DNA from 3 places in the Microbacterium sp. JZ101 genome. Region 3 is predicted to be linked to each of the others. Evidence: riboswitches for the same ligand, from Rfam matches in the RefSeq annotation. Region 3 holds a riboswitch; each other region holds the start of a gene.
The links. A riboswitch is a leader RNA that binds a small molecule or an ion and turns the genes downstream of it on or off. The one in region 3 is predicted to bind thiamine pyrophosphate.

Region 1: another riboswitch for thiamine pyrophosphate. It lies ahead of M1D56_RS14120 (ECF transporter S component); the one in region 3 lies ahead of thiC (phosphomethylpyrimidine synthase ThiC).
Region 2: another riboswitch for thiamine pyrophosphate. It lies ahead of thiM (hydroxyethylthiazole kinase); the one in region 3 lies ahead of thiC (phosphomethylpyrimidine synthase ThiC).

The regions. Positions count from the first base shown of each region.
Region 1 is NZ_CP096400.1:3,045,473-3,055,464, forward strand. It holds gene M1D56_RS14105 (aldo/keto reductase) at 1-633, opposite strand, end outside; gene M1D56_RS14110 (energy-coupling factor transporter transmembrane component T family protein) at 699-1,484, opposite strand; gene M1D56_RS14115 (ABC transporter ATP-binding protein) at 1,481-2,965, opposite strand; gene M1D56_RS14120 (ECF transporter S component) at 2,967-3,587, opposite strand; TPP riboswitch at 3,579-3,689, opposite strand; gene M1D56_RS14125 (D-alanyl-D-alanine carboxypeptidase family protein) at 3,755-5,146, shown strand; gene M1D56_RS14130 (bifunctional proline dehydrogenase/L-glutamate gamma-semialdehyde dehydrogenase) at 5,367-8,822, opposite strand; gene M1D56_RS14135 (LysR family transcriptional regulator) at 8,922-9,821, shown strand; gene M1D56_RS14140 (nuclease-related domain-containing protein) at 9,881-9,992, shown strand, end outside.
Region 2 is NZ_CP096400.1:2,118,025-2,128,016, reverse strand. It holds gene M1D56_RS09985 (hypothetical protein) at 1-670, shown strand, start outside; gene M1D56_RS09980 (glycosyltransferase family 2 protein) at 828-1,715, opposite strand; gene M1D56_RS09975 (cysteine desulfurase family protein) at 1,750-2,871, opposite strand; gene nadC (carboxylating nicotinate-nucleotide diphosphorylase) at 2,875-3,726, opposite strand; gene nadB (L-aspartate oxidase) at 3,720-5,237, opposite strand; gene nadA (quinolinate synthase NadA) at 5,234-6,565, opposite strand; gene M1D56_RS09955 (NUDIX hydrolase) at 6,649-7,254, opposite strand; TPP riboswitch at 7,406-7,501, shown strand; gene thiM (hydroxyethylthiazole kinase) at 7,493-8,326, shown strand; gene thiE (thiamine phosphate synthase) at 8,323-8,994, shown strand; gene thiD (bifunctional hydroxymethylpyrimidine kinase/phosphomethylpyrimidine kinase) at 8,991-9,992, shown strand, end outside.
Region 3 is NZ_CP096400.1:3,517,240-3,527,231, reverse strand. It holds gene M1D56_RS16195 (NUDIX hydrolase) at 1-70, opposite strand, end outside; gene M1D56_RS16190 (DUF2520 domain-containing protein) at 251-1,036, shown strand; gene panC (pantoate--beta-alanine ligase) at 1,033-1,884, shown strand; gene panD (aspartate 1-decarboxylase) at 1,884-2,273, shown strand; gene panB (3-methyl-2-oxobutanoate hydroxymethyltransferase) at 2,270-3,139, shown strand; TPP riboswitch at 3,179-3,286, shown strand; gene thiC (phosphomethylpyrimidine synthase ThiC) at 3,285-5,015, shown strand; gene M1D56_RS16165 (FAD-dependent oxidoreductase) at 5,002-6,177, shown strand; gene thiS (sulfur carrier protein ThiS) at 6,174-6,413, shown strand; gene M1D56_RS16155 (thiazole synthase) at 6,415-7,179, shown strand; gene M1D56_RS16150 (ThiF family adenylyltransferase) at 7,176-8,324, shown strand; gene M1D56_RS16145 (histidine kinase) at 8,403-9,665, shown strand; gene M1D56_RS16140 (response regulator transcription factor) at 9,653-9,992, shown strand, end outside.

The DNA of each region.
Region 1 (9,992 bases), 470 kb from region 3:
CCCTGACAGGAGACCCGACGCGAGCGGCACCCGGGCGATGATCCCGACCCCGGCCTCCTGCGCCGCGGGGAGCACCTCGTCGAGCGGCTTGAGGCGGAAGGCGTTCACGATGATCTGCACGGTCGCGACGTTCGGCCGCGCGATCGCCGCGAGCGCCTCCGCGACGGTCTCGACGCTCACGCCGTAGTGGGCGATCGCCCCCTCGTCCACGAGCACGTCGAGCGCGTCGAAGACCGCGTCGTCGGCGTACACCGACGACGGCGGGCAGTGCAGCTGGACGAGATCGAGAGTGTCGACGCCGAGGTTGGCGCGCGACCGGTCGGTCCACGCCCGGAAGTTCTCGAGCGTGTAGTTCTCGGGCACCTGATCGACGCGACGGCCCATCTTCGTCGCGACCGCGATGTCGTCGCGCAGACCGCGCTCGTCGAGGAAGCGGCCGATGATCTGCTCGCTGCGGCCGTCGCCGTAGACGTCGGCGGTGTCGAAGAACGTCACGCCGCCCTCCGTCGCCGCCGCGAGCACGCCGAGCGCGTCGGTCTCCGACACGTCGCCCCAGTCGGCGCCGAGCTGCCACGTGCCGAGTCCGACGACAGAGACGTCGCGTCCGGTTCGTCCGAGTGTCCTGTGCTCCATGTCCGCCTCCGCGTCGTGGGTTGTCGAGCCGCGTCCGATTATGCCCGCCCGCGAGGACACCGGGCTCAGCTCGGGCCGAGGATGAAGTTCCACGCGCCCGTCGCGACCGCGACGGCGACCGCGGTGAGCGAGATGCCGAGGCCGATCGCGAGGAGCATCCACTCGCGCGCGCCCCAGGGCGAGCGGCGCGCCCACGTCCGGGCGCGGTCGCTCCCGAAGCCGCGCGCCTCCATCGAGGTCGCGAGGGTCGCCCCGCGACGCAGGGCGAGGACGACGAGGGCGAAGGCCATCCCGAGGACGCGGCGCACGCGGCCGGTATCGGCGACGCCGCGCGCACGACGGGCGAGCTCGAGCTCGCGCCAGTCGTCGAAGAGGAGCCCGACCAGGCGCATGCCGCCGAGCGCGCCGAGCACGAACCGCGCCGGGAGCCGCACGCGCTGCGCGAGACCATCCGCGAGATCGGTCGGATCGACGGTCGCGAAGAGGACGACGCCGGGCAGCGCGAGCGCGAGGATGCGCAGGCACGTCGCGGCGGCGAGGGCGAGCGATCCGTCGCTCACGCGCACGAGCAGCCACTCGAAGTGGACGGTGCCGCTGGGCTCGCCGTACAGCGCGATCGTCACGGCGGCGAGCGGCGCCGCGATCCAGACGGGCGCGGTGCGGCGCCAGAACGTGCGCGCGTCGACGCCGGCGGCGAGGAGCAGCGGGATCTCGAGGAGGAGCGCGACCGCCGCCGAGACGACGTCGATCGTGAGGATGAGCGGGAACGCGATGAGGAGCGCGGCGCCGAGCTTCGCGACCGGGTTCACGTGCGCGAGCGGGCCCCGAGGGATGGGCGGCGCTGGGATCATCCGAGCACCCCCGCTCCGTCGAGGCGGTGGACGCGCGCGTCGAGGGCCGCGAGGACGTCGGCGTCGTGCGTCACGGCGACGACCGCCGACGGAGCGGCGTCTGCTCCGTCGCGCAGCCGCGCGATGATGTCGACGAGCTCGGCCCACGTCGTCGCGTCCTGGCCGAACGTCGGCTCGTCGAGGACGCAGACGCGCGGCCGGGTCGCGAGCATGGCCGCGACCGTGAGGCGGCGCTTCTCGCCGCCCGAGAGGGTATGGGGGTTGGCGTCCGCGAGGTGGGCGAGGCGCAGCGCGGCGAGGAGCTCCTCCCCGCGCGCCGAGATCTCCGCGTCGGGCACTCGGAGCGCGCGCATGCCCACCTCGAGCTCGGCGCGCACCGTGTTCGCGAGGAGCTGGTGATCGGGCGACTGCAGCACGGTGCCGATCCGGGTGAGGAGCTCGCGCGAGCGCCATCGGATGGGCGCGGGGCCTGCGCCTGCCGCGAGTTCGGGTGCCGCCGCCACTCGGCCGTCGACCGGCGGCAGGAGCCCTGCGAGCGTGCGCGCGAGGGTCGACTTCCCCGCGCCGTTGCGGCCGGTGATGCCGAGCACCTCGCCGGGGCGCACCTCCAGGTCGACGGGGCCGGCCACGGCCGTGTCGCGCAGGCGCCCCACCTGCAGCGCTTCCGCAGCGAGGAGAGGAGCGCCCGGCGCGTGGCGCGGCGGGCCGGGGCGACGCGGCGGGATGCCCGGCACCCACACGCCGCCCGACGCGAGCTCGGCGCCACGTCGGGCGAGGACGACCTCGGGCGTCCCGTCGGCGACGACGCCCTGCTGACCGCCGCCGAGGACGATCACGCGATCGACGACGGGAAGCCACACGTCGACCCGGTGCTCGACGACGACGAGCGTGGCACCCGTGTGCGCGACGACGCGCGACACCGCGTCGCGCACCTCGACGACCCCTTCGGGATCGAGGTTCGCGGTCGGCTCGTCGAGCAGCAGGAGCCCGGGGCGCATGGCGAGCGCACCGGCGAGGGCGAGGCGCTGCTTCTGCCCGCCCGACAGCGCGGACGTCGAGCGGTCGAGCGGCACGTCGAGGCCGACGATCGCGAGCGCCTCCTGCACGCGCGACCAGATCTCGTCGTGCGGGACGCCGAGGTTCTCGCACCCGAACGCGACGTCGTCCCCGACGCGCGCGAGCACGGCCTGTGCGTCGGGATCCTGCTGCACGAGCCCGGTCCGTCCGCGTGCGGCCTCCGGCGGCGCGCCGTCGACGAGGAGACGGCCCGCCTGCTCTCCCTCGTCCTCCCCGCCGAGCACGCCGGCGAGCGCCTGCAGCACGGTCGACTTGCCCGATCCGCTCGCTCCGAGGAGCAGCACGCGCTCCCCCGGCCGGATCGACAGCGTGACGTCCTGGGCCGCCCATGCCAGGCGCGTGCCGTACCGCCATCCCCACCCCTCGGCGAGGATGCCGCAGGGGCGGGTCTCCGCGGCCGTCACGTCAGACGCGTCGCGCGACGTCGCGCCCCGCGGCGAAGCGGCTGAGCGCTCCGGTCGCCGCGAGTGCGCGCACGATCGCCCAGCCGCCGAGGCCGGCGATGACGGCGCCCGACAGCGTCGTCGACGCGATGTAGATGGCCGTGAAGGCCGCGTCGGCCCCCGCGTACCAGTTGACGATGTCGTTGATGCCGCAGGCGAGGCCCGCCGCAGCGCCCGCGAGCGCCGCGACGACGGGACCGAAGGCGCGGTACAGGAAGATCGCGAGGACGATCTCGGCGCCGAGGCCCTGCACGAGGCCCGAGACGATCGTGAGCGGACCCCACTGGTTGCCGACGAGCGCCGAGATCACGGCGGCGAGCAGCTCGGTGTAGAGCGCGGCGCCCGGCTTGCGGACGACGAGTCCGCCGATCACGCCCGCGATGAGCCACGGGCCGGCGACGAGGCCGCCGAGCCCGGGCAGGAGCGGGCTGAGCAGCGTGCTCGGCAGCTCGTAGGCGATGTTCCAGACGAGGAACACGACCGCGCACGCGACGCCGATCACGCTCGCGACGACGATGTCGACGACCCGCCACGTGAAGCGGCGGCCGGTCGCGGTCTGTCCTGCGGAAACGGACGTGGACATTCGTTCTCCTTCCTTCGCCGGCATGACCCGGATCAGGTTCGACGGTCGACGCGCGGCTCGCGTCCTCTCAGTCCGGCTCGGCGGACTCCCGTGTGATGTGGGCTGATTCTACTCGCATCCCACGAGCCGCTTCCCGTCTTCGCAGGAGCAGCGGGTACCGTATGCGGGTGGCAATCGACGACATCCCTGCGGCGGAGACCGCGCCGTCGCAGGACGCCGCTGCGGCGCTCACGGCGCTCGGCTGGGTCGACCCCGACGCCGTCGCCGCCTCGCGCACGGCCGGCGCGCTTCCCACGAGCCGCCTCGTGCCCGTCGAGCCGTCGCTCCTTCCGCCGCGCACGCGCCGCCGGTTCTGGCTCGGGCCGACCGTCACTCTCGGTGTGCTCGCCCTCGGCTACGTCGCGTCCTGCGCGGTGTGGCCGCTCGCGAACGTCGCCCCCACCATCTCGGATCTCACCGTCGAGACGCCGATCGGCGAGGAGTTCCCCGTCACCTGGCCGGAGGACGGCATCGCCGCCCTCGCTGCGGAGGGCGGCCCCGGCGGCCCGATCGCCTCGAGCGACGAGGCGCTGCCGATGGCGAGCATCACGAAGATCATCACCGCGCTCATGATCATCGAGCGCGAGGGCCTCGAGCTGGGTCAGGATGGGCCGTCCTACGCCTTCACGCAGGCCGACAGCGACGAGTACTGGGCCTATCTCACGGCCGATGAGTCGTCGCTCGATGTCCCCGTGGGCGGCACGCTCACGCTGCACGAGATGCTGCAGGGCGTCATGCTCGGCTCGGCGAACAACTACGTCGACCGGCTCGTCCTCGAGCTGTGGGGCACGCAGGAGGCCTGGCTCGCCGACGCGCAGGCCTGGCTCGCGCAGCACGAGCTCACGGGCATCACGGTGGCCGACCCGAGCGGCATCGACCCGGCGAACACCGCCGACGCGCGCTCGCTCATCCGCCTCGCCGAGATCGCGCTCGAGGATCCGGTCCTCGCGAGCATCATGGCCGAGGACTCCGTCGTGCTCCCGGGAGCGGGGCTCGTCGAGAACTCGAACCCGCTCATCGGGGACGAGGGCGTGGTCGGCCTGAAGACCGGCTCGCTGTGGTCGACGGGCACGCAGTACTGGAACCTCCTGTCCGCGAAGGAGGTCACGATCGGCCAGACGAGCGTGACCCTCTACGCCGCGGTCGTCGGCCAGCCCGACGACGACAGCCGCGCGATCGTGAGCCGCGAGCTCCTCGCGCAGCTCGAGGAGGGCATGCAGCTCACGACCGCCGTCGCCGCCGAGGTGCCCGTCGCGCACGTCCGGACCGAGTGGGGCGCGCAGAGCACGATCGTGACCGCCGACGAGGCCCAGGTGATCTCGTGGCAGGGCGTCGCGCCATCCACCGATCCGTCGTACGAGGTCGAGCTCGGAGCCGAAGCCGGCGACGAGGTCGGCACGCTGGCCGTGCAGGGCGGGATGGACGACACGAGCGTCGCGCTCACCCTCACCGACGACGTGCCCCCGCCCTCCTTCTGGTGGCGGCTCACGCACCCGCTGTCGCTGCTCGGCCTCGACTGACCCGACCGCCCGAAGCCGACCAAGCATGTCTCGCTCGGCGCGGGAAGCCGACCGAGCATGTCTCGCTCGACGCGGGATACGGCATCCCTATCCCGCCGGGAGTGAGACATGCAGATCGGGCGGCATGCAGATCGGGCGAGACGCGGACGGACGGGGGACAGAGGCGGACCGCCCGTGGCAGAGGCGGACCGCCCCGGGGAGGGAGCGGCCCGCCTTCTGATCAGGCGTCGGCGAGACCGGGAACGACGTACCGCCGCTCGTTGCCGAAGCGGTGCGCCGTGATCGACACCGCCTGCTCGTGCAGGAACGGCAGCATCTCCACGCGGCCGGCCGACGTCACGGGACCGTCGTACACGGCGACGTTGGGGGCGCCGTCCGTCGCCGCCACGACGTCGGCGAGCGCACCGCCGAGGAGGCGGATGCGCCCGCCCGTCTGGGCGAGGCGCGCCGCGCGGGCCGCCCACGCCTCCGCATCCTCGAACGCCACCTCGACGCCTGCGTCCGTCAGCCACGTCGCGACCCGCTCGGGGAGAGCAGTCGGCGTGCTCACGACGAGCTCTGCGCCGACACGCAGCCCCGCGGCCGCCACGCGCACGAGCTCCGCCGCCGGGCGTCCGTCGAAGCGGATCGTCACGGGAACCGGCGCGTACCGGAGCACGTTCTGCTCGAGCCGGAGGCCCTGCACATCCCGCGCGACGCCGAACTCCTCCGCGAACGCGACGACGTCGGTCGCGAGTGCCTTCTCGAGCCACTCCGCGCCATCCGCGGTGCCGAGCGCCTCGACCGCGCGCCGCGCCGCGCCATCCGCCCTGCTCGCCGTCGCGACGGGCGCATCCGTCCAGGTGCCGAGACCGAAGAGGTAGCTCGGGCCGCCGGCCTTCGTCCCGGCGCCGACCGCCGACTTCTTCCAGCCGCCGAACGGCTGGCGCTCGACGATCGCGCCGGTCGTGCCGCGGTTCACGTAGGCGTTGCCGACGTCGATGCGCGAGAGCCACCGGGCGATCTCGTCCTCGTCGAGGGCGTGCAGCCCCGACGTGAGGCCGTAGTCGACGGCGCGCACGAGGTCGATCGCCTCGTCGAGGGTCTCGGCCGTCATGATGCCCAGCACGGGGCCGAAGTACTCCGTGAGGTGGAACTCGCTGCCGGGCTGTACCCCGTCGCGGATGCCGGGCGTCCACAGCGCGCCGGAGTCGTCGAGCTGCTTCGGCTCGCGGACCCACGTCTGACCGGGCTCGAGCTCGGTGAGGGCGCGGCGGAGCTTGCCCTCAGCGGGGCCGATGAGAGGGCCGATCCGGGCGGCGGCCTGCCACGGCATGCCCACCTCGAAGCCCTCGACGGCGTCGACGAGCTGGCGGCGGAACCGCTCGCTGCGGGCGACCGATCCCACGAGGATGACGAGCGACGCCGCCGAGCACTTCTGGCCGGCGTGGCCGAACGCCGAGTACGCGACGTCCTTCGCGGCGAGGTCGAGGTCCGCCGACGGGGTGACGATGATCGCGTTCTTCCCGCTCGTCTCGGCGAGGAGCGGGAGGTCGCGCCGGAACGACCGGAAGAGCTCGGCGGTCTCGTACGCGCCGGTGAGGATGACGCGCTCGACGCGCTCGTGCGACACGAGACGGCGGCCCAGCTCGTTCTCCTCGACCCGCGCGAGACGCAGCACGTCACGCGGGACGCCCGCCTCCCACAGCGCCTCGGCGAGCACGGCGCCGCAGCGTCGCGCCTGCGACGCCGGCTTGAGGATCACCGGCGACCCTGCGGCGAGCGCCGCGAGGGTCGAGCCTGCGGGGATGGCCACGGGGAAGTTCCAGGGCGGCGTCACGACGGTGAGGCGGACGGGCTCGAACGCGGCCCCGTCGACCTCGGCGAGCCGCAGGGCGCTCTCGGCGTAGTAGTGCGCGAAGTCGATCGCCTCGGAGACCTCGGGGTCACCCTGCTCGATGACCTTGCCGCACTCGGACCCCATGACCTCGAGCAGCTCGGCGCGCCGGGCCTCGAGGATGTCGCCCGCGCGATGCAGGATCGCCGCGCGCTCCTCGGGGGCGAGCGCACGCCATCCCTCGCCCGCCGCGACCGCGCCGTCGACGACGGCGTCGACCTCCTCGAGCGTGCGGAGCGTGTGCGCGGCGAGCGTCTCCTCGCCGAGGGTCGACGCCGCCATGCGGGCGCGGATCTCCGCGGCCCAGGCCCGGTTGCCGGCTATGCTCGGGTCGCTGTCGGGCGCGTTGCGGAAGCCGTCGCGCGTACCCTCGGGCTGCGGCTCACGGCGATCCTGCACCCGGTTGGACGGGGGCACGTCGCTCGGCATGAGGTCGATCGACGCGAGGAAGCGGTCGCGCTCGCGCGCGAACAGGGCGGGATCGGCGTCGAGGTCGAACACGGCCGACATGAAGTTCTCCGGGCTCGCGCCCTCCTCGAGGCGGCGGATGAGGTACGCGATCGCGACGTCGAACTCGTCGGGGTGCACGACCGGCGTGTAGAGGAGGAGCGACCCGACCTCGCGGCGCACGACCGCGGCCTGAGCCGTGGCCATCCCGAGGAGCATCTCGAACTCGAGGCCCGGGCCGTCGGCGATGCCGCGGCGCTTCGCGAGCAGCCATGCGAGCGCGATGTCGAAGAGGTTGTGGCCCGCGACGCCGATGCGCACCGATCGCACGCGCTCGGGGTGCAGCGCGTAGTTGAGCACAGCCTTGTACGACGCGTCGCTGTGCTGCTTGCTCGGCCAGGTCGCGAGCGGCCAGCCGTGGGTCTCCGCGTCGACCTGCTCCATGGGGAGGTTCGCGCCCTTCACGACGCGGACCTTGATCGGGGCGCCGCCTCCCGCGACGCGCTCACTCGCCCATTCCTGAAGGCGCATCATCGCGCCGAGCGCGTCGGGGAGGTATGCCTGGAGGACGATGCCGGCCTCGATGTCGTGGTACTCCGGGCGCTCGAGAAGGCGCATGAACACCGCGAGCGTGAGGTCGAGGTCCTTGAACTCCTCCATGTCGAGGTTGATGAACGTGCCGTTCGCGCGAGCGGCCGTGTAGAGCGGCGCAAGCGCGACGACGGCGTGGTCGACGGCCTCGTCGAACGCCCACGGGCTGTGCGGCGCGACGGTCGAGGACACCTTGATCGAGACGTAGTCGACGTCGTCGCGCTCGATGAGGCGTCGGGTTCCGGCGAGGCGCTTGTCGGCCTCGCGCTGGCCGAGGATCGCCTCGCCGAGGAGGTTCACGTTGAGGCGGATGCCCTCGCCGCGCAGGCGCGCGAGCGTCGATCCGAGCTTCTCGTCGCGCGCATCGACGATGAGGTGCCGGACCATCCGGCGCAGGACGGCGCGGCTCGCGGGCACGACGACGCTCGGGAGGACGGGCGCGAGCGCGCCGCCGAGACGGATGAGCCCGCGCAACGGTGCCGGCAGGAAGCGCGGGATGAGCGGCACGAGGCCGGCGAGACAGCGCGCGGCGACGCGCGTGTCCTCGGGGCGCACGACGCCGTCGACGAAGCCGACGGTGAAGGCCAGGCCGTTGGGGTCGCGGAGGACGCCGGCGAGGTTCTTCGCGGCCGCGTCGACCTTCTCGTCGCGCGCCTCGCGCAGCCAGGTGCGGACGAGCGCGATCGCCTCCTCCGCGAGCTGCGGGTCGATGTCGGGGACGTGTGCCGCCTCGTGAGCGGATGACGGGGGTGCGATGGTCATGGCGAGGTCTTTCTCGAGAGGATCGCTCTCATTGTGCGACCGTCCACCATCCGGCAAAAGCGCACGTTTTCGCTCATGACCTTTCGATATTCTCGAACGATGGCGACTCCCTGGAACAGCCGCGGTCTCCTGCTCCTGCGCGAGCTGCGGATGCGCGGCACCGTCTCGGCCGTCGCGGCCGCGCGCAGCTACAGCGCATCGACCGTGTCGCATCAGCTGCAGCAGCTCGAGAGGGAGGTCGGCCTCCCCCTCCTCGAGCCGGAGGGGCGAGGTCTGCGCCTGACGGCAGCGGGCGAGGCGGTCGCCCGCCACGCCGCGCAGCTGCTCGCTGCCGAGGAGGCGCTGCGCGGCGAGCTCGCGGCCCTGGCGCCCGACGCGGCGCCGCTGCGGATCGCGGCGCTCCAGACGAGCGCGCGCACGCTCATCCCCCGCATGCTCGACGCCCTTCGCGACGCCCTCCCCGCGCTGCGCGTCGAGGTGATCGTCACCCCTCCCGAGCACGGCCTCTTCGAGACCGAGGCCGGGGGCTTCGATCTCGCGATGGCCGAGCAGTACCCGGGCCATACGCGGCCGCATCGCGCCGGTCTCGACCGCGAGCTGCTCGGCCGCGACCCGATCCGCTTCGCCGCGGGGCCCGCGAGCGGCATCGCGTCGCTCTCCGACGCGCGCGAGGCGGCATGGGTGATGGAACCCGAGGGGACAGCCGCCCGCGCGTGGGCGGTGCAGCAGTGCCGGGCTGCGGGGTTCGAGCCCGACATCCGGTACGAGGCGACGGACCTCTCCGCGCACCTCCGTCTTATCGCCGCCGGGCATGCCGTCGGGCTCATCCCGGGTCTCGCCGTCGCGGCCGACGAGGCAGAGCCGCGGCTCGTGGACCTGCCCGGCTCGCCGCACCGCGAGATCTTCACCTCGACGCGCGTGTCGGCACAGCGTCTGCCCGGGCTCCGGATCGCCCGCGACGCCCTCGCGGAGGCGTTCCGCTCGCTCCCCGAGACCTGAGTCGCACCTCAGCGGGACGCCGCGACGAGGATGCCGCCGAGATGTGATGGGCTGGAGTCGTGGATGAGACGCAGTGGCTGTGGGTGGCAGGCGCGGGGTGCGGTGTGCTCCTCATCGCGGTCGTGGTGCTCGTCATCGCGAACCGCCGCGGCAGGGAGCGCGCACGTCGTC
Region 2 (9,992 bases), 1.4 Mb from region 3:
GACCGCGGCGGTCCTCTGGGGGCTTCCCCTTCCGCTCGGGCAGCAAGCCGAGCGCACCGTGCACGTGACGACCCCGACGGGCACGCGCGCCCGGCGCGGCCGCCTGATCATCGGCCACCAGCGGGAGCTCGCGGCCGACCAGGTCCGGCAGCGACGCGGTCTGCCGCTGACGTCGCCGTCGCGCACCTTCTGCGACCTGTCGGAGATCCTCGACCTCGACGATCTCGTCGCGGTCGGCGATCGCGTCGCCCACGACCACGGGGCGGCCGCCATCGAGGCGGAGCTCGCGCGGCGTCCTCGGAACAGGCAGCCGAGCGTCCTCCGCGAGGCGGTCGCGCTCATCGACGACCGTGCCGAGTCGCCCAAGGAGACCGAGCTGCGGCTGCTGCTCGTCCGGGCGGGATTCGGGCCCTTCGCGGCGAACTTCGTCGTGCGCGATGCGTCCGGCCGCTTCATCGCGCGCGTGGACCTCGCACTGCCCGCGCAGCGGATCGCCGTCGAATACGAGGGCGACCATCACCGCGATCGGGACCAGTGGCGCCGAGATCTCGCGCTGCGGCGTCGTCTCGAGGCACTCGGCTGGATCTACCTCCCGGTGACCCAGGCCGACCTCTCCGATCCCGCGGACCTCCTGGCGGACCTGCGCGCCGCGGTCGCGCGGCGTGGGTGAGAGGCGACGTCCCTTCGGGCTTCTGCCTCGATCGGCCGGTGAGAGCGGCGGATGGCGGCCACTCGCGGCAAGGACCCGGCCGGAGAACGCGGGAGGTGAGACATGGGGATGGGATGGAAGGGGGAAGGGCCGGGATGGGGGACGGGACGGTGGGGGGCTAGGCGCGGTGCAGCGCCTCGACCTCGGCGGCGAACGCGTCGAGGTCGGAGCGGGTGGACGCGTCCGCGATCGCGGAGAGTCGAGGGATGTCCATGCGCAGGATCTGACCCGCCCGGGCACGCTGCGCGGCGCCGTGGCCGGCGAGCACCGCGAGGCCGTCGCGCATCGCTGCGAGGCACGCGCGGAAGACGCGGGGGTCGGCCTCGTGCTGCGTGATCGAGCTCCCGTCGGCGCGCACGCGCCACTGGACGACGACGTCGGGGACCGTGTCGATCGCACGCGCGGCCGTGTACATCCGCTGAGCGATCGCCTGGTCCTCGTAGAGCGCGTTCTCGGGAAACCGCAGGTCGTGCGCACGCCAGAAGCCCGCGCGCGAGACCTTCGACCACGCCACGACGTTCCCGGTGACCTCGGGGTGCGCGTCGAGCGTGACGCCGACGCGCCGCGGGCTCGTCGAGGCGGAGACCCACGGCTGCACCTCTCCCGCCGTGTACGACCCTCCTTCGGGCCACAGGCGCACGTACGCCCCCACCGCGAGGTCGCTTCCGGAGGCCTCGAGCGACCCGACGAGCGTCTCGAGCGCGCGCGGGAGCATGATGTCGTCGCCGTCGAGGAAGCCCAGGTACGGCGTGTCCACGTGCGCGAGCGCCGTGTTGCGCGCCGCGCCGAGCCCCTTGCGCCGCGAATGCCGGATGACCCGGAAGCGATCGTCGCGCGCGGCGAACTCCTCGAGCACGCGGCCCGTGCCATCGGTCGACGCGTCGTCCACGAGGATCGCGCGCCAGCGGGTCAGGGTCTGCGCGCGCAGCGAGTCGAGCGCCTCGGCGATGTATCCCTCGATGTCGAAGCCCGGGACGACGACGGTCACGAGGGGAGCGGTGGTCACCGGATGAGACTATCGGCGCACGGGGACACCGGGGTCAGACCGCAGCAACCGCAGCGGCGACGGCGTCGGCGACGGCGTCGAGCGAGCCCTGGTGGCGGTGCGCGAGCGTGAAGCGGACCGCGGTCTGCGCCTCCTGGGGCGGGACCCCGAGCGCGACGAGGACGTGCGACGGCTCGTCGCTTCCCGCGGCGCAGGCCGACCCGCTCGACGAGACGACGCCGCGGCGCTCGAGCTCGAGCAGCACGGCCTCGCCGCTCGTGCCCGCGAAGGTGAAGCTCGCCGTGCCGGGGAGGCGCCGGGTCGGATGGCCGGTGAGGCGCGCCGAGGGCACGAGCGCGAGCACTCGTGAGATGAAGGCGTCGCGGATGGCCGCCACGCGCCGAGCGCTGTCGGCGCGCTCGGCGTCGGCGAGCTCGAGCGCCGTCGCGAATCCGACGGCATCCGCGACCGCCTCGGTGCCGCTGCGGCGACCGCGCTGCTGGCCGCCGCCGTGGAGGAGCGGCTCGATCGGGATGCGTCCGCGCACGGCGAGCACGCCGGTGCCGGGCGGTGCCCCGATCTTGTGGCCGGCGAGCGCGATCGCGTCGGCGCCCGTGTCGGCCAGCGGCAGCCATCCCGCCGCCTGCACGGCGTCGAGGTGCAGGGGGACGCGGCGCCCCGCGAGCGCATCGGCGATGCCCCGCGCGTCCTGCACGGTGCCGATCTCGTTGTTGGCGAGCCCGATCGACACGAGCGCGGTGTCGTCGCGGAGGGCTGCGGCGACGTCGTCCGGCCGGACGAGGCCGTCCGCGTCGACGGGGAGGAGGGTCACCTCGAACCCGTGGAGGCGGCGGAGGTAATCGGCCGAGGCGAGGATCGACTCGTGCTCGATCGGCGTCGTCACGACGTGCCGTGCACGCGGCGCAGCGCCCAGGGCGATCCCCTTCACCGCGAGGTTGTTCGCCTCGGTTCCGCCCGAGGTGAAGACGATGTCGCCGCGGCGCATCCCGAGCACGGCCGCGACCCTGGCGCGGGCGTCCTCGAGAGCGCGCGCGGCTCGCTCGCCGACCGTGTGGTGGCTCGACGGGTTGCCGAATGCGCGCGTCAGGTGGGGCTCCATGGCCGCGAGCACCTCGGGCCGCACGGGCGTCGTCGCGGCGTTGTCGAGGTAGAGCACGGCTCAGCTCACGCGCATGTCGAGACCGAGGTCGAGCGCGCGGGCGGAGTGCGTCAGCGCGCCGACCGAGATGACGTCGACGCCCGTCTCGGCGATGCCCCGCACCGTCCCGAGGTCGACGCCGCCCGACGCCTCGACGATCGCTCGCCCGCCGACGATCCCGACGCCGCGACGGAGGTCGTCGAGAGAGAAGTTGTCGAGCATGATCGTGTCGACTCCGGCCGCGAGCACGGGCTCGATCTGGTCGATGCGATCGACCTCGACCTCGACATGCGCCGTGTGCGGCAGACGCGCGATGCCCGCGCGGAGGGCGGTCGTCAGGTCGGCGCCGCCGGCCTGGAGCACGGCGAGATGGTTGTCCTTCGCCATGACCGCGTCTGACAGCGAGTGCCGGTGGTTGTGCCCGCCGCCGCAGCGGACGGCATGCCGCTCGAACGCGCGGAGCCCCGGCGTCGTCTTCCGGGTGTCGACGATCCGCGCGCGGGTGCCCGCCACCTCGGCGACGAACCGCGCCGTGAGCGTCGCGACGCCCGACATCCGCTGGGTGAAGTTCAGCCCGATGCGCTCTGCGGTGAGCACCGCGCGGGCCGGCCCGGCGACGGTCGCGAGCACGTCGCCCGCGGCGAAGGGCGCGCCGTCCGCCACGCGGAGGTCGACCTCGGTCGCGCGATCCGTGAGGGCGAACGCCGCCCGGAAGACCTCGCCGCCGCTGAACACGCCGTCCTCGCGCGCGACGAGCGATGCCTGCGCGTGAGCGGATGCGGGAAGGAACGCCTCGCTCGTGAGGTCTCCCCACGGCGCGTCCTCCTCGAGGGCGGCGCGGACGGTGCGCTCGATCGTCGACGCCGTCAGCATGCGGCACCCGCTGAGAGGAGTTCGCGCGCGTGCGCGGACGCGTCGTCGGTGCGGAAATGCGACCCCACCGAGCCGGGCCGGGCGAGGGCGGCGCTCGCCGCGGCGAGGCCCACGCGCACGAGCCCCGCGTCCTCATGCGCGGCGACCGTCTGCGGACGGGGGAGGGCGTCCTGCCACGCGGCGAGCACGGCCACGGCGTGCGCGAGGCCCGCGCCGTCGCGGAGGAGCCCCACGTGATCCCACATGAGCCGCTGCAGGGCGGCGCGCGAGAAGGGCGGGACGGCGGCGAGCTCCGACGGCGACTCCGGGCTGGGCGCGGAGGGGAGCGCGGGCGCCGCATCGACGTCGCCCGCGAGGATGGCCGTGGCCGCGCGCGCGGCGAAGACCGCGCCCTCGAGAAGGGAGTTGGAAGCGAGGCGGTTGGCGCCATGCACGCCCGTGCGCGCGCACTCGCCGACGGCGAGGAGGCCGGCCAGGCTCGTGCGCCCGTCGAGGTCGGTCGCGATCCCGCCCATGAGGTAGTGGGCGGCCGGCGCGACGGGGATCGGGTGCGCGGCCCAGTCGAGCCCGCGCGCTGCCAGCGCCCTCGCGATCGTCGGGAAGCGCGCCTCGAGTCGCCGACGGCCGATGCGCGTCGCGTCCAGGAGGACGGGGCGCCCGCCCTGCTCCGCCATCCGCCGGGAGATCGATCGCGCGACGACGTCGCGCGGCGCGAGCTCGCCGTCGGGGTGGTCGTCGAGCACGAAGCGCCGCCCGTCGAGATCGATGAGGTCGGCGCCCTCGCCGCGCACCGCCTCGGAGACGAGGAACGGCGTGCCCTCGGCGAGCACGGTGGGGTGGAACTGCGCGAACTCGAGATCGACGACCGCGGCCCCCGCCCGCAGGGCGGCCGCGATGCCGTCGCCGGTCACGACGTCGGGGTTGGTGGTGCGCGCCCACAGCCGCCCCGCTCCGCCGGTCGCGAGCACGACGGCATCCGCCCGGAGCACCTCCCGGCGCCCGTCGGCGAGCAGCTCGACTCCCGCGACGCGTCCGTCCTCCACGAGGAGGTCGGCGAGGAGCGTCCGCTCGCGAAGGCGGACGCCCGCCTCGAGCGCGGCCGCGATGAGCGCGATCTCGATCGCGAGGCCCGTCGCGTCTCCGCCCGCGTGGAGGATGCGCGGATGCGCGTGCGCGGCCTCGAGTCCTCGCGCCAGGGCGCCCGAGGCGTCGCGGTCGAACGCGACGCCGAGGTCCATGAGCTCGCGCACGCGTGCCGGCCCCTCCGACACGAGCACGTCGACCGCGGCGGGGTCGCACAGGCCGGCGCCCGCGGCGAGCGTGTCGGCCGCGTGGCTCTCGACGCTGTCATCGGGGAAGAGCGCGGCCGCGATGCCGCCCTGCGCGTGCCGCGTGCTGCCGTCGGCCATCCCCGCCTTCGTGACCAGCTGCACATCCGCCCCGCCGCGCGCGAGGTGCAGCGCCGTCGCGAGGCCCGCGACGCCGCTTCCGACGACGATGACCCCGGTCATGCGCGCGCGCCTCCCGTTGGCAGGGGCTTGGCCGCGAGCATCCGCTCGAGCGCGACGCGCGCCGGGTCCGCCACCGCGTCGTCGACGCCGATCCGGTTGACCACGCGCCCCGCGACGAGCTCCTCGAGCACCCACGCGAGGTAGCCGGGGTGGATGCGGTACATCGTCGAGCAGGGGCACACGACGGGGTCGAGGCAGAAGATCGTGTGCTGCGGGTGCTCGGCGGCGAGCCGGCGCACGAGGTTGATCTCGGTGCCGATCGCGAACGTGGTCGGCTCGGTCGCCGCCTCGATCGCCTTGCGGATGTAGTCGGTCGATCCCGCCTCGTCGGCGGCATCGACGACGGGCATGGGGCACTCCGGATGCACGATGACGCGCACGCCCGGATGCTCGGCGCGCGCGGTCTCGATCTGGTCGACCGTGAAGCGGCGGTGCACGGAGCAGAAGCCGTGCCAGAGGATGACCTCGGCGTCGCGCAGCGTCTCCTCGGACGACCCGCCGTACGGCGCGCGAGGGTTCCACAGCGGCATGCGCTCGAGCGGCACGCCCATCGCCTTGGCGGTGTTGCGCCCGAGGTGCTGGTCGGGGAAGAAGAGCACGCGGCGCCCGCGGGCGAACGCCCACTCGAGCACGGTGCGCGCGTTGGACGACGTGCACACGATTCCGCCGTTGCGGCCGACGAAGCCCTTGATCGCCGCGGAGGAGTTCATGTAGGTCACCGGGACGACCGGCACGCGGCCGTCCGCGTCCGGCACGTCGAGCGGGCCGTACACGTCCGCGAGCTGCTCCCAGCACTCCTCGACCTGGTCGATGTCGGCCATGTCGGCCATCGAGCAGCCAGCGGCGAGGTTCGGCAGGATGACGGACTGCTCCGGGCGGGACAGCATGTCGGCGGTCTCGGCCATGAAGTGCACGCCGCAGAAGACGATCGCCTCGGCCTCGGGGTGCGCCTTCGCCGCGCCCGCGAGCTGGAACGAGTCGCCCACGTAGTCGGCGTGCTGGACGACCTCGTCGCGCTGGTAGAAGTGGCCGAGGACGACGACGCGGTCGCCGAGCGCCGCCTTCGCCGCCCGGATGCGATCGTGCAGCTCGGCTTCCGGGGCCTCGCGGTAGGCGCGGGGGAGCTCGCCCTGCCGCGGGGCGTCGGTCGGGATCACGTCGCCCATCGAGGCGCCCGGGCCGTACCCGGCGACGGCGTCGAAGCTCCAGGGCCCCGCGGCGAGGTCGGTCGAGCACGTCGAGCCCGCGGCGCCGCCCGAGACGATCGCCTGGATCTCGTGGTCGACGCTCGCGTCGCGGGCGGTGAGGGTGATGCTGGTCGCGGCCATGGGGACCCCTGTTCGTGTCGATTCGACTCTAAGTCGTCGACACCACTTTAAGTCAGGTTGACCACAAAGGCGAGCGGGGCTCCTCAGGCCGGTCCGAGCGGTCCGCGATCGGCGAGCTCGACCTCCGAGTTGTAGCGGTACAGCCGCGCCGGGCGATGCTTGCCGGTGCGGAACGACTCGGTCGGGAGGAGCGCCTCGGAGCCCTCGAGGAGGCGGCGGAAGTTCGACGGGTCGAGGCGGCGCCCGAGCACGGCCTCGTAGACCTCCCGCAGCTCGGTCAGCGTGAACTCGTCGGGCAGGAGGCCGTGCGCGATCCGGCTGTAGCCGACCTTGTTGCGCAGCCGCCACACGGCGTAGTCGACGATCCGGTTGTGGTCGAAGGCGAGCGCCGGCAGGTCGTCCACGTCGAACCACTCGACGTTCTCCGGCGCGTCCTCCGCGGCGCGCTGCGCATCCACGAGGTCGGAGCGCAGGAGCGCCCAGTAGACGACCGACACGACGCGCGTGGGGGAGCGGTCGACGTCGCCGAAGGCGTAGAGCTGCTCGAGGTAGCTCGGGCTGAGCGCGGTCGTCTCGGCGAGCGTGCGGGCGGCGGCGTCGTCGAGCCCCTCCCGCTCGTCGAGCCATCCGCCCGGGAGCGCCCACGCGCCCTCGAACGGCTCCCGCGTGCGGCGCACGAGCGGGATCATGAGCGCGTCGGCCCCGGGCCGCGAGCGCAGCGAGAAGATCACGGTCGAGACGGCGACGCGGATGCCGGCGCTCTCGGTCGCGGAAGGGGAGGTCACCCTTCGAGCGTAGGCGACCCGGCGCGCGGGCCATCGCGGACCCGCTATGCTCGCTCGCAGTGACACGGGGTGTCCCCTTCCGGGACTGAGATCACACCCGTATGCACCTGATCTCGTTAGGACGAGCGGAGGGATGTCGCTGATGAGTGACGCGCACCTGTCGGTATCCGATGGCCCCGGGGCCGTGCTGTCGAGACTGCGCGAGACCGCGCCGCTCGTGCAGTGCATCACGAACTCCGTGGTCGTGAACGTCACGGCCAACGCGCTGCTCGCGGTGGGCGCGGCGCCCGTGATGGCCGACATCCCCGAGGAGGCCGGGGAGTGCGCGGCGTTCGCGTCGGCGCTCCTGGTCAACCTCGGGACGCCGACCGCCGAGCAACGCGCGGCGATGACCGCCGCGGTCGCCGCGGCACGCGCGTCCGGCACGCCGTGGGTCCTCGACCCCGTGGGCGTGGGCGCCCTCGGCCTGCGCACCGGCGCCGCGCGCGACCTGCTCGCGCACCGGCCCACCGTGATCCGCGGCAACGCCTCGGAGGTGCTCGCGCTCGCGGGCGCCGGCTCGGGCGGGCGCGGGGTCGATGCGGCCGACGAGGTCGATGCGGCGCTCGACGCCGCCCGCGCGCTCGCCGAGCGCACCGGCGCGGTCGTCGCGGTGTCGGGCGCGGTCGACGCGGTCACCGACGGCGCGCGCACGGAGCGCATCGCGGGCGGGAGCGCGCTCCTCACCCGCATGACGGGAGGCGGCTGCTCGCTCGGAGCGGTCGTGGCCGCCTGCGTCGCGGCAGCGGATGGCCCGGATGCCGCGTTCGCGGGCACGATCGCGGCGCACGCCGTCTACGCGGCCGCCTCCGAGCACGCGGCGGCCGTCGCGACGGGCCCCGGCTCGTTCGCGGTGGCGTTCCTCGACGCGCTCGCGGGGGTCGATGCGGTCGACGTGTCCGCGCCCGAGCGCTTCGCGACGGAGGTGCCGGCATGACCGCGCGACCTCTCGACCTCTCCCTCTACCTCGTCGCGGACGCCGCGACGATCACCGGCCGCTCGCTCGTCGACGTCGTCGCCCAGGCGGTCGACGGAGGGGCATCGACCGTGCAGATCCGCGGCAAGGACCTGTCCGCCGCCGATCTCCTCGCCCTCGTCGAGGCCGCTGCCGCGCATATGCGCGGCCGTGCGACGCTGCTCGTGAACGACCGCGTCGACGTGTACCTGGCCGCGAAGGCCGCGGGAGCGTCCGTCGACGGCGTCCACATCGGGCAGACCGACCTGCCGGCCGACCGCGTGCGCGGCCTCGTGGGCGACGACGCGATCATCGGCCTGAGCGCGAGCCTGCCGCGCCAGCTCGAGGCGCTGCGGCGCCTCCCCGCCGGCACGGTCGACTACCTGGGCGTGGGCGCGGTGCGCGCCACCCCGACGAAGAAGGACCATCCGACCCCGATCGGATGGACCGGATTCGCGGCCTTCGCCGAGCTCGCGCACGAGTTCCCGTGCGTCGCGATCGGCGGCGTCGGCCCGGGCGACGCGCGCGACGCGCGGCGCGCGGGCGCCGCCGGGATCGCGGTCGTCCGCGCCATCTGCTCGGCGGAGTTCCCCGCCGCGGCGGCGGCCGCGCTGCGGTTCGAGTGGGCGGACGCCGAGGTCGTCGCATGACCGCGGTGCCGAACATCCTCGCGATCGCGGGCTCCGACCCGTCGGGAGGGGCGGGCATCCAGGCCGACCTCAAGTCGATCGCCGCGTGCGGCGGCTACGGCATGGCCGCGATCACGGCGCTCACCGCCCAGAGCACGCAGGGTGTCTCGGGCGTGCACGTGCCGCCCGCGTCGTTCCTGCGCGAGCAGCTCGACGCGCTCGCGGCCGACATCCGCATCGACGCCGTCAAGATCGGCATGCTCGGCACGGCGGAGATCGTCGCTGTCGTGGCGAACTGGCTGCGGGGTCTCGACACGCGCCCGCCGGTGGTCCTGGATCCCGTCATGATCGCCACGAGCGGGGATCGCCTCATCGACGCCGAGGCCGAGCGCGCGCTGCACGATCTCCTGTCGCTCGCCGACGTCGTGACGCCGAACCTCCCGGAGCTGGCCGTGCTCACCGGTGTCGCGGCCATCGGATCGTGGACGGACGCGCTCGCGCAGGCGGCCGCGCTCGCGCGTCGCCACGGCGTGCTCGTGCTCGCGAAGGGCGGGCACCTCGACGGCCCGGCATGCCCGGACGCGCTGGTGGGGCCGGATGGCCTCATCGCCGAGTTCTCGGACGCGCGGATCGAGACGACCGCCACGCACGGCACGGGGTGCTCCCTGTCCGCGGCGCTCGCCACGCTCCGCGCGCGCGAGGGCGGCTGGACCTGGGCGGCGCGCCTCGCCCGCGGATGGCTGCGCGACGCGATCGCGTCGGGCTCCGAGCTCGAGGTGGGCCGCCCGGGAGGGCACGGCCCGCTCCACCATCTCGCGGGCCTGTGGCGGACGGGAGGCCTCCCGCGCCGCGACGCCGAGCTCGACGCCTGGTGGGAGGACATCGCGCCGCTGCGCGCCGGCATCGACGACGTGTGGTTCGTGCGCGCACTCGCGGACGGCTCGCTCGATCGGGACGACTTCGCGCACTACCTCGCGCAGGACTCGCTGTACCTGCGCACGTACGCGCGCGTGCTGAGC
Region 3 (9,992 bases):
GGACCGACGGCCCCACCAGGGCGACGGCCTCGCGCGCGGACGCGAGCAGGGACGAGCGCGGGTCGATCACGGCTTCGAGCCTGTCACAGGCCGGGGACCGGAGCGAGGATCCGAGTGGCCGACAGTCGTCGGTGAAATCACCATGCACAGACATGAAACGAATCAGGGAGCAGATCGGCAAGACACTGACCGGTACCACTGTGCACATTGCCGCCCGATTTTGCCCGATCGGCCCATGAGGCGGATACTCATGTCGCGCGCTTCCCCGCGCACCGAGACCATGAGCATCCTCCGCACCCCGCACAGCGCCCTCGAGAGCGTCACGGTGGTCGGCCCCGGCCGACTCGGCCGGAGCATCGCCCGTGCCCTCCGGGCGGCCGGCGTCGTCGTGCACGGCCCGGTCGGGCGCGGCGAGGAGATCCCCGACGCGCCGGTCGTGCTGCTGTGCGTTCCGGACGGCGAGATCGCTGCCGCTGCGCACGCCGCGACGGCGGCGGGGCGGATGATCGGCCACACCTCCGGCGCGGTGCCGATCCACGATGTCGACTTCGGCCTCCACCCCCTGCAGACGTTCACCGGCGATGACGACCCGGCCGTGTTCCGCGGTGTCGCGTGCGCGGTCGCGGCGCGCTCGGACGAGGCGCTCGAGACCGCGACGGGCATCGCGCTCCTGCTCGGCGCACGCGCGTTCCCTCTCGATGAGGCCCACCGGGCGGCCTACCACGCAGCCGCGTCGGTCGCGGCGAACTTCCTCGTGACCATCGCCGATGCCGCGGAGCGGATCGCCGAGACCGCGGGCATCCCGGCCAAGGAGGCGCGCCTGCTCCTCGCGCCGCTCGTGCGGCGCACCGTCGAGAACTGGGCGTCGGGAGGACCCGCGACAGCCCTGACGGGCCCGATCGCCCGCGGGGACGAGGAGACGGTCGAGCGCCAGCGCGCCGCGATCTCGGCCGGCCGTCCCGAGCTCGTCCCGCTCTTCGACGAGCTGTGCGAGGCGACCCGCGCGCTCGCACGCAGGAAGGAGCACACGACATGAGGATCGTGCGCACCGTGTCCGACATGCGCGCCGCCGTGCGCACCGCGCGAGCCGAGGGCGCCTCGATCGGCCTCGTGCCCACGATGGGGGCCTTCCACGAGGGACACCTCTCGCTCATGCGCCGTGCGCGGGAGGCGTCCGACGTCGTGGTCGTGTCGCTCTTCGTCAACCCGACGCAGTTCGGGGCGAACGAGGACCTCGGCTCCTATCCGCGCGACGAGGCCAGGGATGCCGCGCTCGCCGAGGAGGCGAGAGCGGACATCCTCTTCGCGCCGCCCGTCTCCGAGATGTATCCCGACGGCTTCGCCACGACCATCCATGTGTCCGGCATCACCGACGTGCTGTGCGGCGCACACCGCGGCCCGCACCACTTCGACGGCGTCGCCACCGTCGTCGCCAAGCTGCTCTCGATCGTGACCCCTGACGTCGCCTTCTTCGGACAGAAGGACGCGCAGCAGGTGCTCGTCGTGCGCCGGCTCGTCCGCGACCTCGACCTGCCCGTGCGGATCGAGGCGTGCCCGATCGTCCGCGAGCCGGACGGCCTCGCGATGAGCTCGCGCAACGTCTACCTCGATGCCGCAGCGCGGGCGCAGGCGACCGCTCTGAACCGGGCGCTGACCGCGGCGGAGGATCTCGCGGCGCGGGGCGAGCGGGATGGCGCGGTGCTGCTCGCGGCCGCTCGATCCGTCCTCGCGGAGGTCGGCATCGAGCCCGAGTACCTCGAGCTGCGCGACGCCGAGCACCTCCGTCCTCTCGTCCGCGTCGATCGGGACGCGCTGCTCGCGGTCGCGGCCAGGGTCGGCGCCGCACGCCTCATCGACAACCGCATCCTCAAGGGAGAATCCTGATGCGCCGCATCATGCTCAAGTCGAAGATCCATCGCGCCACCATCACGGGAAGCGACCTCAACTACGTCGGCTCGATCACGATCGACCCCGATCTGCTCGAGGCGGCGGACATCCTCGAGCACGAGCAGGTGCACGTGCTCGACGTCGACAACGGCGCGCGCTTCGAGACGTACACGATCGCGGGGGAGCGGGGCTCGGGGGTCATGCAGGTCAACGGCGCTGCCGCCCGGCTCGTGCACGCGGGCGACACGATCATCGTCGTCTCCTACGCCGAGTACGACGAGAAGGACCTCGAGACGTACGAGCCCGTCGTCGTGCACGTCGACCGGGGCAACGGCATCATCCAGGTCGATGACGCGGTCGACCGTCTCCTGACGGCGCGCGCATGAGCACGCGGCCGGCGGCCCGCCCGCGCGTCGCGCCGGCCGACCTCGCCGCGCGCAAGGCCGCAGGCGAGCGCATCGCGATGGTGACCGCCTACGACCATCCCAGTGCGCAGGTCGCCGAGGCGGCGGGCGTCGACGTCGTGCTCGTGGGCGACTCGGCCGCGATGACGGTGCTCGGATACGACAGCACCGTGCCCGTCACCGTCGACGAGATGATCATGCTCACGGCCGCGGTCCGCAGGGGTCTGCAGAGCCCTCTGCTCGTCGCGGACCTGCCGTTCGGCTCGTACGAGGCCTCCGACGAGATCGCCGTCGCGACCGCGCAGCGCTTCGTGAAGGAGACGGGATGCGACGCGGTCAAGATCGAGCGCGGCGGCACGTCGGTCGATCGCGCGCGCGCCATCGTCCGCGCGGGCATTCCCGTCATGGGGCACGTCGGCCTCACGCCGCAGACGGCGACCGCCCTCGGCGGATACCGCGCGCAGGGGCGGACCGCCGACGACGCACTCGCGGTGTGCGAGAGCGCACTCGCGCTGCAGGAGGCCGGGTGCTTCGCGATCGTCTTCGAGGCGATCCCGAGCGACGTCACAGACGCCCTGATGCCCCGGATGAACGTCCCCGTGATCGGCATCGGAGCGGGCCCCGCCACCGACGGCCAGGTGCTCGTATTCCATGACCTTCTCGGCATATACGGGGGTCGTGCGGCGCGTTTCGTCAAGCGGTACGCCGAGCTGCGGGGGGACATGATCGCCGGCGTCGAGCGCTATGTCACGGAAGTCCGCGCGGGACAGTACCCCGCGACCGAGCACGGCTACTCCATGCCCGAAGAGGAATCTGCCCGTCTGAGGGAGCTGCTCGACGCGCTCTGACCCGCCGACTTGCGCGGCCGCGGCTCCCTGCTACTCTGATCCGGTCCACACGGGAGTCCCAGCAGGGGCTGAGAACGAGCTGACGCTGCTCGCGACCGTCGAACCTGTTCGGGTCATGCCGGCGTAGGAAGTAGGAGCAGCTCTTTTGCGCACCCTGGAAGCGACGCATTCGCTCGCATATCTGCACGACGACGAGCACGGGATCCGGGTGCCGGTCACCCGCATCGCGCTCACGGACTCGCCGAAGGGCGAGCGGAACGAGCCGTTCACGGCCTATCGGACGTCGGGCCCGGGCAGCGACCCGGTGCGGGGACTGCCGCCGCTGCGGGCCGACTGGATCGCCGCACGCGGCGACGTCGAGGAGTACGACGGGCGCCCGCGCGACCTTCACGACGACGGCCGAGCGGCCGCGCGGCGCGGCGCCGCCTCCGCGGAGTGGCGGGGAGAGTCCGCCCGCCCGCGCCGCGCACGTCCCGGCCGGCGCGTGACGCAGATGCACTACGCGCGGCAGGGCGTCATCACGCCCGAGATGCGCTTCGTCGCGCTGCGCGAGGGGTGCGACGTCGAGCTCGTCCGCTCGGAGCTCGCGGCGGGGCGCGCGATCATCCCGAGCAACATCAACCACCCCGAGAGCGAGCCCATGATCATCGGGCGGGCGTTCCTCGTCAAGATCAACGCGAACATCGGGAACTCGGCCGTCACGAGCTCGATCGCCGAGGAGGTCGAGAAGCTCCAGTGGGCGACGACGTGGGGCGCTGACACGGTCATGGACCTCTCCACGGGCGACGACATCCACACGACCCGCGAGTGGATCATCCGCAACGCGCCCGTGCCGATCGGGACGGTCCCGATCTACCAGGCGCTCGAGAAGGTCGACGGGCAGGCGCATCGCCTCACCTGGGAGATCTTCCGCGACACCGTGATCGAGCAGTGCGAGCAGGGCGTCGACTACATGACGATCCACGCGGGCGTGCTGCTGCGCTACGTGCCGCTCACGGCAGAGCGGGTGACGGGCATCGTCTCGCGCGGCGGCTCGATCATGGCGGGCTGGTGCCTCGCCCACCATCGCGAGAACTTCCTCTACACGCACTTCGACGAGCTGTGCGAGATCTTCGCGCAGTACGACGTCGCGTTCTCGCTCGGCGACGGCCTGCGCCCCGGCTCGACGGCCGACGCCAACGACGCGGCGCAGTTCGCCGAGCTCGACACGCTCGCCGAGCTCACGCACCGGGCGTGGGAGCACGACGTGCAGGTCATGGTGGAGGGGCCCGGGCACGTGCCGCTGCACCTGGTCCGGGAGAACGTCGAGCGCCAGCAGGAGCTCTGCTCGGGGGCGCCCTTCTACACGCTCGGCCCCCTCGTCACCGACGTCGCCCCGGGGTACGACCACATCACCTCGGCGATCGGCGCGACCGAGATCGCACGGTGGGGCACCGCGATGCTCTGCTACGTCACGCCCAAGGAGCACCTGGGGCTGCCCAACCGCGACGACGTGAAGACGGGCGTCATCACGTACAAGATCGCGGCGCACGCGGCCGACCTCGCGAAGGGCCATCCGGGGGCGCGGGATCGGGATGACGCGCTGTCGAAGGCGCGCTTCGAGTTCCGCTGGCGCGATCAGTTCGCCCTCTCGCTCGACCCCGACACGGCCGAGGCCTTCCACGACGAGACGCTCCCGGCCGAGCCGGCCAAGACGGCGCACTTCTGCTCGATGTGCGGCCCGAAGTTCTGCTCGATGCGGATCTCCCAGGACATCCGCGACCGCTTCGGCGGCGCCGAGGAGCAGGAGGCGATCGCGGCCATGCGCCGGAAGTCCGAGGAGTTCGTCGCCGCCGGCGCGTCCGTCTACCTCGACGAGCCCCGTGTCCGGAGCTGACAGCAGGGTCGACGTCGCCGTCATCGGCGCAGGGGTCGTCGGCACGGCGATCGCCGTCGCGTGTGCGCGCGCGGGGCGCTCGGTGCGACTCATCGACCCCCGCCCGGGAGACGGCGCGACGTATGCCGCGGCCGGAATGCTGAGCCCCGCGGGCGAGCTCCAGCACACCGAGCGCGCTGCCGTGGCGCTCCACCGCGCCGCGGCGGCCGCATACCCCGACTTCGTCGCATCGCTGCCCGGCGGCGCTGCGGCGTGCGGGTACGAGGCCGCCCCGACGCTTCTCGTCGGGGTCGACGACGCCGACCGCCGTCGGATCGTCGAGCTCGTGGACGCGGCGCCCGCGGTGCAGGCGGAGCGACGGAGCGTCCGAGAAGCGCGGGCCGCCGAGCCTCTGCTCGCGCCCGGACTCTCGTGCGCGTACGCGGCGGACGGCGACCATCGCGTCGATCCGCGTGCCCTCGTCCGCGCGCTTCGGGGCGCGCTCGCGCCATCCGCTCTCCGTCCGCTCGCGGCGAGGCGCCTGCTGCGCGGGCGGGGCGGTGCTGTGCACGGTGTCGAGCTCTCCGACGGGACAGCGATCGCCGCGGCCGAGGTGGTCGTCGCGAACGCGCTCGGCGCGGCGGACCTGGGCGCGACGCCGCCCGGCGTGCTGCGCCCGGTGCACGGAGACATCCTCCGCCTCCACGCCGCGGGCCTCCCGCGCCTCGCGCACACGGTCCGCTCCCTCGTCCGCGGGCGTGCCGTCTACCTCGTGCCGCGCGTCGACGGCGGGCTGGTCGTGGGCGCGACCGAGCGCGAGGACGCCGACGACGCGGTCTCCGCGGGGGGCGTGTCGGCGCTGCTGCGCGATGCGGCCGAGGTGATGTCGCTCGTCGACGAGTACCGCTTCGTCGAGGCGACCGCCCGCGCCCGTCCGGCGACCCCCGATCATCTGCCCCTCGTCGGGCGGACTGCCCCGGGCCTCGTCGTCGCGACGGGAACGCATCGCAACGGCGTGCTGCTCGCCCCGCTCATCGCAGACCTCTGCCGCCGCATCGTCGACGACGTCGCCCCGCCGCGCGGCGTCGAGGCCGACCTGCTCGACCCTGGGCGGTTCGCCCCCACCCGCCTCCAACCCGGGCGCGACGCCGCGCCCCGTGACCGTGAAGGAGTCCTCGCATGATCGAGATCGATGTCAACGGAAGTGCTCTGCGGCTGCCCGAGGGGGCGGCGGTGTCGACGGTCGTCTCGGCGCTCACGGGCCGCGCGGTGACGCCCGAGGGCACGGCCGAGGACGGCGCGCCCCTCGGCGTCGCGGTCGCGGTCGACGCGGTCCTCGTGCCGCGCGCCCGCTGGGGGTCGCATCGGCTCGGCCCGGGCGCGCGGGTCGAGGTGCTCACCGCGGCGCAGGGCGGCTGACGTGGAGCCGCTCGTCATCGACGGCGTCGCCCTGTCGTCGCGGCTCATCGTCGGCACGGGCGGTGCGCCGAGCCTCGAGGTGCTCGACGAGGCTCTGCGGGCGTCGGGCACCGAGCTCACGACGGTCGCCGTGCGGCGATACGGAAGCGGAGCGGGCGGCCTCTACGCCCTGCTGCGCGAGCGCGGCATCCGCCTCCTCCCCAACACCGCGGGCTGCCGCACGGCGCACGACGCGGTGCTCACGGCCGAGCTCGCGCGCGAGGCGTTCGGCACGAGCTGGATCAAGCTCGAGGTCGTCGCCGACGACACGACGCTCCTGCCCGACCCGGTCGAGCTGCTCGACGCCGCGGAGCGGCTCGTCGCGGAGGGCTTCACGGTCTTCGCGTACACGAACGACGACCCCGTCACGGCGCTGCGGCTCGAGCAGCTCGGGGTCGCGGCTGTCATGCCCCTCGGCGCGCCGATCGGGACGGGCCTCGGCATCCTCAACCCCCACAACATCGAGCTCATCGTGTCGCGCGCATCGGTTCCCGTCGTGCTCGACGCGGGCCTCGGCACGGCGTCGGAGGCGGCGCTCGCGATGGAGCTCGGCTGCGACGCGGTGCTCCTGGCGACCGCGGTGACCCGCGCGCACGACCCCGTGCGGATGGCCGCCGCGTTCCGCCATGCCGTCGAGGCGGGCCATCTCGCCGCGCACGCGGGGCGCATCCCCCGGCGGCGGCATGCCCGCGCATCGTCGGAGACCGAGGGGATGGCGGTCCTGTGACGGCGCTCGTGGCGCCCGGTCCGGTGCTCTCCGACGAGGAGCGGGAGCGGTACGGCCGGCAGCTCATCCTGCCCGGCATGGGCGATGCCGCGCAGCGCCGCCTCCGTGCGGCGCGCGTGCTCGTCGTGGGCGCGGGCGGCCTCGGCTCGCCCGTGCTGCTGGCGCTCGCCGCGGCGGGGGTGGGCGTGCTCGGCGTGGTCGACGACGACGCCGTCGAGCTCGGCAACCTGCAGCGCCAGGTCATCCACCGGGTCGCGGACATCGGACGACCGAAGACGGCCTCCGCACGCGACGCCATCACGGCGCGGAACCCCGGGATCGAGGTGCGCGCGCACGCCCTGCGTCTGGATGCGCGGAGTGCGGCCGGCGTTCTCGCGGACTACGACCTCGTCGTCGACGGCTCGGACAACTTCGCCACGCGGTACCTCGTCGACGACACGGCGGCGGCGCTCGGCCTTCCCCTCGTCTGGGGGTCGGTCCTCCGGTGGGAGGGCCAGGTCGGGGTCGTCTGGGCCGAGCGCGGCATGCGCTACCGCGACCTCTACCCGGATGCGCCGGGAGCGGCGCTCGACTGCGCGACGGCGGGCGTGTTCGGCCCGCTGTGCGCGCTCGTCGGCGCCCAGATGGCGGCCGAGGCGATCAAGCTCATCACGGGAGCAGGACGCCCCCTCCTCGGCCGCGTCGTCGTCGTGGACGCACTCGGCGCCGGATGGCGCGAGGTCGCTTTCGCGGCGGATGGCCCGGCGCAGGCCCCAGCGGATGGCCCGGCGCAAGCCCCGGCGGATGGCGCGGTGCCGATCGTCTCGGCCGCCGAGCTCCGCGCTGCCCTGGCCGGTGGCGCCGCGCCTCTCGTCGTGGACGTGCGCGCCCCATCCGAGCCCGGGGCCATCCCGCATGCCGTCCGCTGGACGCTCGACGAGATCGAGGCGGGGGAGGAGCCGCCCGAAGCCGTGCGGCGTGCGCTCGTCGAGCGGCGCGAGGTCGTCGTGCACTGCGCCCTCGGGGTGCGGTCGCGCCGCGCGGCCGAGGTGCTCCGCGGGCGCCCGGAGTGGCGCGCTCATCCGCTCCGCTCGCTCGCGGGCGGGATCTCGGCGTGGCACGCGCTCGAGCAGACCGCGGCGCCGACGTGCGCCGCGGCGCCGTGACGCTATTCGGGAAAACCCGAAAGAACGTCTCCGGCTGACTCTGGGGCGCCCGCGCGAGGGCCGCCCTAGCTTGGAGGCATGACCACACAGCTCGCCTCCGCTTCGACCGCGAGGACGTCGCGCCCGCTCCGGGTGGCCGGGGCGATCGCCCATCTCGCGGCGCTCGGCTTCCTGGGCGCCTTCGCGTTCACCGCTCTCTTCGGGCTGCTCGGCTTCGGCCTCGGCACCCTCCCGCTCCTCGGCTTCGGGCTCCTGCTGCTCGTCGCCTTCGTCTACGTCCTCTTCGCCGTCGCCTGGCTCGAGACCGCGCGTGTCGACGGGCTGTACGGCTTCGGCCTGCCCGCGCTCGCATGGCGCCCCCGCGTCGGCCCCGGCTTCGGCGGCTGGCTCCGCACGCTCCTGCGTCAGGCGGTCGACCCGCGCATGTGGCGGGCGATCGCCAACCTCGCGATCGCGACGGTCTTCGGCGTGATCGTCATGGGGCTCTTCCGCCTGCTCATCTGGTCCATCGCGATCTGCTTCGCTCCTCTCTCGGGCGCGGACACGGTGCGCGGCGCGTTCGGCCTCGAGTTCGCCGCCGCGTGGGCGCCGCTCGCCGGCATCCTGGGCGTCATCGTGACCGCTGCCGGGATCGTCGGGCTCGCGCTCCTGCACGGCGTGCTGAGCCGCGCGATCGTCGTGCCGTCGCAGGAGGAGCAGCTCGCCGCGCAGGCCCGCACCTCCGACGCGCAGCGAGCGGGGGCCGTGCGCGCCTCCGAGGTGGAGCGGACGCGCATCGAGCGCGATCTCCACGACGGCGTGCAGCCCCGTCTCGTCTCCGTCGGGATGACCCTCGGCCTCGCCCAGCAGAAGATCGACAGCGACCCCGATGCCGCCCGCTCGCTGATCGAGGAGGCGCACACCTCGACGAAGGCGGCCATCACCGAGCTCCGCCAGCTCGCGCGCGGCATCCACGCGTCCGTGCTCGACGACCGCGGCCTCGACGCGGCCCTGTCCGCGCTCGCCGGGCGCTCGCACATCCCCGTGCATCTCGACGTGCGGATGGACGGCCGGTGCAGCCGGGAGGCCGAGGCGGCGGTCTACTTCGCGATCGCGGAGTCGCTCACGAACGCCGCGAAGCACTCGCGTGCCGCGGAATGCCGGGTGATCGTGCGCCGCCGCGACGACGGCGTGCTCTGGGCCCGCGTCGAGGACAACGGCATCGGCGGGGCACGCGTGCTCCCCGGCGGCGGCCTCGACGGCATCTCGAACCGCATCCTGTCGGCGGGCGGCACCGTCCGCCTCGACAGCCCGAACGGCGGACCGACCGCCCTGGAGGTGAGCGTGCCATGCGCATCCTGATCTGCGAGGACTCGGTCCTCCTGCGCGAGGGCCTCGTGCGCCTCCTCGAGGACGCCGGCCACGAGATCGTCGCGGCCCTTCCCGACGCGAGCGACCTGCTGGCGACCGTGGAGGCATCCGCCCCGGATCTCTGCATCCTCGACGTGCGCCTTCCCCCGACCTTCACCGACGAGGGGATCCGCGCGGCGATCGAGGTGCGGGCGGCTCATCGCGAGCTCCCCGTCCTCGTCCTCTCGCAGTACGTCGAGGAGCGCTACGCGAGCGAGCTGATCACGGCGCAGGGCGGCGCGATCGGCTACCTCCTCAAGGACCGGGTGGCCGACGTCG